2 linked regions of the Formosa sp. Hel1_33_131 genome follow. The protein of the gene in region 1 interacts with the protein of each later gene in a pairwise test. Links are inferred from orthologs where the notes say so. Each region holds a gene or a part of one and is shown on either strand. Other genes may lie near its edges. The genes, in order: sucC and sucD.

Region 1 (3,291 bases):
CCAATACGGACAATATCGTCTTCGATCATCTTCTTCTCAAACATATATTCAAGACTTTTAAGGTCTTCCATAAGGTGGCGAAGGAACTCTATCCTCGCTTGATGATCTGATTTTGTATTTACTTTCTGCTCTCCCATACAAAGAAGTTTTAAATGGTTTTATTTAGGTTCGATAGATTTTTTAATTGCACAATCTGTATCCGTATCATAAATCAAAAGTTCTTCATCTGTAGGATTCATTTGTCCTTTCAATTCCCCTTTTTGATTCCCCTTTTTGATTCCATATTGAAGATCTACCTGCCGATTCAGAACCTCCAGAGATTCCTACAAAATTGGACATTAAAACTATTATTTTATGTTTTTTAGCCAAGCTTGATAAAATATTTAGTTTTTTATTGATCCCAGACACATTAGTCATCACTGCGGCAACATAAATAGTCGCTGATTGAGAAATCGCAGCATCACAATGTTCAGAAACTGAAGATTCATAACATATCGCTGGTGCTATTTTATGGTTATCAATTTGGATAAAACACGGTTTTTTTCCATTCTCAAAATACTGCTCTTCACCTTGATATAAATATTGCTTAGAGTAAGTCATTCGTTCTTTATTGGGTTGAAATAGGATCATACTGACTAAAGGTTTTGAAATTCCTGCAGTTGGAACTCCAAATCCAATGGTAATATTATTTAAGTCGCTCACCTTTTGAAAGACATCAAACCGTTTGTCTTTTTGAGTTGTCGCCAATGATTTCGCTAATTCAGGTTCATAACCTGTAATTGAAAGCTCCGGAAAAAACACCGCAGAAACTTTCTCTGTAGTGGCCAATTCTATGAGTTCTAAATGAGCCGTTATATTTTTCTCAACACCTCCTTTGAATGGTTTGATTTGTGCAACACTAATTTTCATGGGTGTAGAGCGTTTGGGACGTTAATACACCTGCAATTTATAAAAAATAATTCACAAAAAAAATCCAGAGCGAATGCTCTGGATTTTTTTATATCTATAAACTCTGTTTAGAGTCTGTAATGTCTATTTAAGCTAAAACAGCTTGTACTTTGTCAGCAGCTTCTTGAAATTCAACAGCACTTTGAACATCCAGTCCGGAGTTGTCAATTAATTTTTTGGCGATATCCGCATTGGTTCCTTGTAAGCGTACAATGATTGGCACATTGATAGTTCCCATGTTTTTATAAGCGTCAATCACTCCTTGAGCCACACGGTCACAACGCACAATTCCTCCAAAAATATTAATCAAAATGGCTTTTACTTCTGGATCTTTTAAGATAATCTGAAAAGCGGCTTCTACACGTGCAGCATCTGCCGTACCACCAACATCTAAAAAGTTAGCTGGCTCACCTCCTGCTTGTTTGATTAAATCCATCGTCGCCATTGCCAAACCTGCACCGTTTACCATACAGCCAACGTTGCCTTCTAAATCTACATAATTAAGACCTAAAGCACCTGCTTCAACTTCAATAGGATTTTCTTCGCGAATGTCTCTTAATTCTAAATAATCTTTATGTCTGAATAAAGCATTGTCGTCAATGGTTACTTTGGCATCGACTGCTAATATTTTATTATCACTTGTTTTTAATACTGGGTTGATTTCAAATAACGATGCATCCGATTTGTCATAAGCCGTATATAAAGCTGTTACAAATTTAGTCATGTCCTTAAATGCAGCCCCTGATAAACCAAGGTTGAAAGCTACACGACGCGCTTGGAATGGTAACATTCCAGTTGCAGGATCAATTTCTTCTGTAAAAATTAAATGTGGTGTTTCTTCAGCAACGGTTTCGATATCCATTCCACCTTCCGTAGAATACATAATCATATTTCTTCCTGTCGTTCGGTTCAAAAGAACTGAGACATAAAATTCACTCGTTTCCGTCTCACCAGGATAATATACATCTTCAGCTACCAATACTTGGTGTACTTTTTTGCCTTCGGCAGAGGTTTGAGGCGTCACTAATTGCATGCCGATAATTTGATCTGCAATCGATTCTACTTCACCTAGATTTTTAGCAAGTTTAACCCCACCACCTTTACCACGACCACCTGCGTGTACTTGGGCTTTTAGGACGTGCCAGCCTGTACCAGTTTCTTCGGTCAGTTTTTTGGCAGCAGCAACCGCTTCTTGAGGCGTATTTACGACGATTCCCTTTTGGATTTTTACGCCAAAAGTGCTTAATATTTCTTTTCCTTGGTATTCGTGTAAGTTCATCTTTAAATAGATTTATTTTTTATTTCCTCATAGGAAGAAATATTTAAAAACTTTAGAGCCCAAAAGTAATTAACCTTATGCGTTTTACCAATAATTTTTAGAATTGATTTTGAGTTAATTCGTTTTTTATATCCATCTAATATTTCAACCCTTTTATGACTGAGAATGCTTTATCAACTAAATGGTCTTCAACGAGGATGGTGAACTCATTTGTGGTTGAAATGACTTCGTATAAAGTGACATTTTCCCAAGCCAGCCGCTTAAATATTTGATAGTACAATCCAACAATTTTAGAATTACCTTGTGGTAAGTTAATGCTTATGGCCGATAAATTATCTTGCAAGCCAATGAGTGTTTCATTTTTAAAGACCTCAAAAATGCTCTCTTTTTCTGAGGTGGAACTCATAATATTACTTTCAAAAATTCCACGGGTGAACGCATAAAATATTTGATGTTTCGTATTGATTTTTTCTAATACTTTTGAATGGCTGTTGATTAATGTCTTGGAATTCTGAAATGTAAAATCACTTAAATTGGAGCGCACAGTGATATCGCCTAAGTTTTTAAATACATTTTTTAAGCGTACTGTATCTTCAGTATTAATAGGTTGATCATAGCGTCTTAATGCCATCATAATGGCACCATCTTTTACAGGTCTGCGTAACATCTCAGAAATAGTGGTATTTAAATCTTTTGCTAAGGCTGAAAAATTTATAATCTCACGGGTGAGTGCTTCTTCCAAAAAAGGTCTGGACACTAAAATCTCTTGAACACAGGAAGCGATTGTTTTCAATTTGTTTATTATTTAACATTTTGTGTAAAAATAGTATTATTTTTTTATTTTTATGGTACATCTAAGGATTAGATTTAGTTTTGACGTTTCAACTAGAATAAATATTAAAATTTAGAAACAATGAATCAAGACACTTTATTACAGATTGCAAAAGACTATGGAAGCCCCGTTTACGTGTATGACGCACATAAAATGGAAACCCAATACAAACGGTTAACAGCAGCTTTTAGTAAAGTCAAACATTTGAAAGTTAATTATGCCGCCAAAGCAT
Region 2 (3,240 bases), 260 kb from region 1 along the record:
CATCTACACAAGCCCCATCTATTATTCCAGAGGAACATTATAAAATTGTTGAAGAACGTCGTCGCAAATATCATGCAGGAGAAACAAGTGGTTCTACTTGGGACGAAGTCAGACAAAAATTGAGAAATAAGTATGGGTTCTAAATTAATCATTGAACTTGAAGCGCAAATAGAAATTGATAAAGCAATAGAATGGTACGAGTCCAAGCAAATTGGATTAGGTGCAGATTTTTTCAATTATTTAGATGGCTATTTTCAAACCCTAAAAAATGGTGAGGCATTATTTGAAATAAAGAGAAAGCCAGTCTTTCGAGAACTTCCGTTAAAAAGATTTCCTTACATAATTATATACGAAGAATATCAAAATCAGGTGATTGTATATTCTGTATTTAATACTTTTCAAGACCAAAATAAAAAAACGAAATAAATTTCATTTTTATTATTCAGAATAAGGTATTATCTGTTTAAACTTTTATATCCATCTACTCCATGTTCTTGTGCAAATTGACGAGCTACCATATGCCCTTCAAAGTGAACTTCTCTTTCTCCCCAAATACTCCAAATAAATTTATAATTGTTATCCTTAAGAAATTTATTAAATAAGTCTTTCCTTAAATAGACAAAATGTTGATTAGAATTATAGTCGTCATAATTCCTAAGATTAATTGACGCTAAATCTCCATTCCTTTCGTAAAGATTAAAAGTTTGTGGAACATCAATTAAATCTAAATGAAATGCAATTTATTTTGCTACAACATTCTGATGACCTGCCTGATTAACAGAACTATGATAGCTCTCCCCGGATACCGCACGAATCCTTTCGTGTGGTGATTTAACATTCTAAAAACCAGCACATCATCTATAAATCCTTTTTGATCTGCATAATCAACGGCACTACTATAAACATATTCTTCTGGATTATGAAATTTATAATTTCTACTCATCTAACCTCCTTCTTAAATTTAAAATACAATTCTTTGTTTTTATCAAACTCGTTACTTTTCTTTATGACCACACGAAAGGATTCGTGCGGCAGCGAGGGATAAAAAGTAAAATGAGAATTTTAAGTTTCATAATAATAATAATAATAGATTTAGGAACTCTAAAGTTATAACGAAAAGTTAATTTAAAAAAATGGTTGTCTTAAATTTTAACAATTCGGTAACATACAATTGAAATATATCACACAAAAAACCTCCCAATAAAATTAGGAGGTTAGATATTATATAAAAAAGAATTTTCTAAGCCAGCACTTCTGCTACTTTCTTCCCAATTTCTGCAGGAGATTCCACAACGTGGATACCACATTCTCTCATGATTTGCTTTTTAGCTTGGGCAGTGTCATCACTTCCACCAACAATAGCACCAGCATGTCCCATCGTACGTCCGGCAGGTGCCGTTTCACCAGCAATAAATCCAACTACTGGTTTTTTGCTACCGCTTTCTTTATACCATTTGGCAGCATCTCCTTCAAGTTGCCCACCAATTTCACCAATCATCACCACACATTCGGTTTCTGAATCGTTGATAAGCATTTCTAAAGCTTCTTTGGTTGTGGTTCCAATAATTGGGTCGCCACCAATTCCAATCGCAGTGGTAATTCCTAACCCTTGTTTCACTACTTGATCCGCTGCTTCATAAGTTAAAGTTCCTGATTTAGAAACAACACCAACTGTTCCTTTTTTGAAAACAAATCCAGGCATGATGCCTACTTTTGCTTCTCCGGGTGTAATCACCCCAGGGCAGTTAGGACCTACCAAACGGCAGTCTTTTCCACTAATATAGTTAGAAGCCTTGATCATATCGGCTACGGGAATTCCTTCGGTAATTGTAATAATCACTTTAATACCAGCATCGGCTGCTTCCATAATAGCATCGGCTGCAAAAGCGGGTGGTACAAAAATAATGGTTGTATCCGCTCCTACTTTCTCTACCGCTTCTTGAACGGTATTAAAAACAGGTTTATCTAAATGTGTTTGTCCACCTTTTCCGGGCGTTACACCACCCACAACGTTCGTTCCGTAGTCAATCATTTGTGAAGCATGAAATGTGCCTTCACTCCCCGTAAATCCTTGAACTATTATTTTTGAATCTTTATTTACTAAAACACTCATCTGGTTTTGTTTTTATTAGTTTTTTAACTGCTGCAAATGTAATTTTTTGAATGGAAATTTTAAAGGTTTTAGCATTTAAAATTCTATCCATTTTTATTTTGTTTTAATTCTTGAATGATCTCTGGTAATTTACGAAGTAATGCCAATTCTTTTAGTTTGGTTCGCGCCTCTTCAATGGGTGTTCCAAAGTATGTTTTGCCGCCTTCAATTGATTTTGAAACGCCTGTTTGGCCCAAGACAACCGCTTTAGCGCCAATAGTGATTCCACTCGTGGTGCCCACTTGTCCCCAAATAGTGACATCATCTTCAATAACACAACAGCCAGCAATGCCCGTTTGAGACGCAATTAAGCAGTTTTTTCCGATCAGAGTGTCATGCCCCACCTGAATCAAATTGTCCAGTTTAGAGCCTGCTCCGATAGTTGTGTCGCCAGTAACGCCACGATCAATGGTACAAGAAGCACCAATATGAACCTCATTTTCAATGATGACACGACCACACGATTGTAATTGATCGTAACCTTCGGGACGTTTCTTATAATAGAAAGCGCTAGCTCCTAAAACTGTATTTGCATGAATAATGACATTATCTCCAATAATAGTTCCATCATATATACTTACGTTAGAATGGATTGTACAATGGTCTCCAATCACCACATTGTTTCCAATAAAACAGTTGGGTTGAAGGGTTGTGCCAGTTCCAATTTTTGCGGAGTCTGAAATCGGTTTATGAGATGCTTGAAAGGGTTTAAAATGCGCCGTGAGTTTGTTGAAATCTCTAAATGGATCGTCAGAAATTAGGAGTACTTTTCCTTCTGGACATTCCACTTTTTTATTGATAAGTACCACCGTTGCTTTAGAAGCAAGGGCTTTATCGTAATATTTTGGATGGTCCACAAAGACGATGTCACCAGCAGATACCACGTGAATTTCATTCATACCCAATACTTCAAAGTTTGGATCCCCTACATATTCACACTCAATCAGGGATGCAATTTCTTTTAAGGCCTGTGGCTGAAGAAAGTTCATACTATTCTTTAATACGTTCTTTGTACGATCCTTTGGCAGTCTCTACTTTAATTTTATCACCTTCATTAATAAATAAAGGAACCATCACCGTTGCACCAG

Evidence for each region.
Region 2: the proteins of sucC (region 1) and sucD interact in binary tests that used the Escherichia coli proteins (3 or more experiments, as listed by UniProt). The link is inferred for Formosa sp. Hel1_33_131 from one-to-one orthologs.

Annotation. Positions count from the first base shown.
Region 1 is NZ_CP017260.1:279,717-283,007, forward strand. What follows is about bases 133-3,085. They hold sucC (ADP-forming succinate--CoA ligase subunit beta), read right to left. Parts: upstream 2,228-3,085; coding sequence 1,037-2,227; downstream 133-1,036. Other genes in these bases: FORMB_RS01300 (CBS domain-containing protein), read right to left, coding at 133-137; FORMB_RS01305 (carbon-nitrogen hydrolase family protein), read right to left, coding at 223-909; FORMB_RS01315 (hypothetical protein), read right to left, coding at 2,364-3,020. Outside these bases: more of FORMB_RS01300, read right to left, coding at 1-132; lysA (diaminopimelate decarboxylase), read left to right, coding at 3,141-3,291. UniProt on the Escherichia coli protein: Succinyl-CoA synthetase functions in the citric acid cycle (TCA), coupling the hydrolysis of succinyl-CoA to the synthesis of either ATP or GTP and thus represents the only step of substrate-level phosphorylation in the TCA.
Region 2 is NZ_CP017260.1:20,007-23,246, forward strand. The notes cover bases 178-3,079. They hold sucD (succinate--CoA ligase subunit alpha), read right to left. Parts: upstream 2,114-3,079; coding sequence 1,241-2,113; downstream 178-1,240. Other genes in these bases: FORMB_RS00100 (hypothetical protein), read left to right, coding at 178-426; FORMB_RS00105 (hypothetical protein), read right to left, coding at 749-943; FORMB_RS00115 (UDP-3-O-(3-hydroxymyristoyl)glucosamine N-acyltransferase), read right to left, coding at 2,197-3,079. Outside these bases: FORMB_RS00095 (addiction module protein), read left to right, coding at 1-143; more of FORMB_RS00100, read left to right, coding at 133-177; more of FORMB_RS00115, read right to left, coding at 3,080-3,141; efp (elongation factor P), read right to left, coding at 3,143-3,240. UniProt on the Escherichia coli protein: Succinyl-CoA synthetase functions in the citric acid cycle (TCA), coupling the hydrolysis of succinyl-CoA to the synthesis of either ATP or GTP and thus represents the only step of substrate-level phosphorylation in the TCA.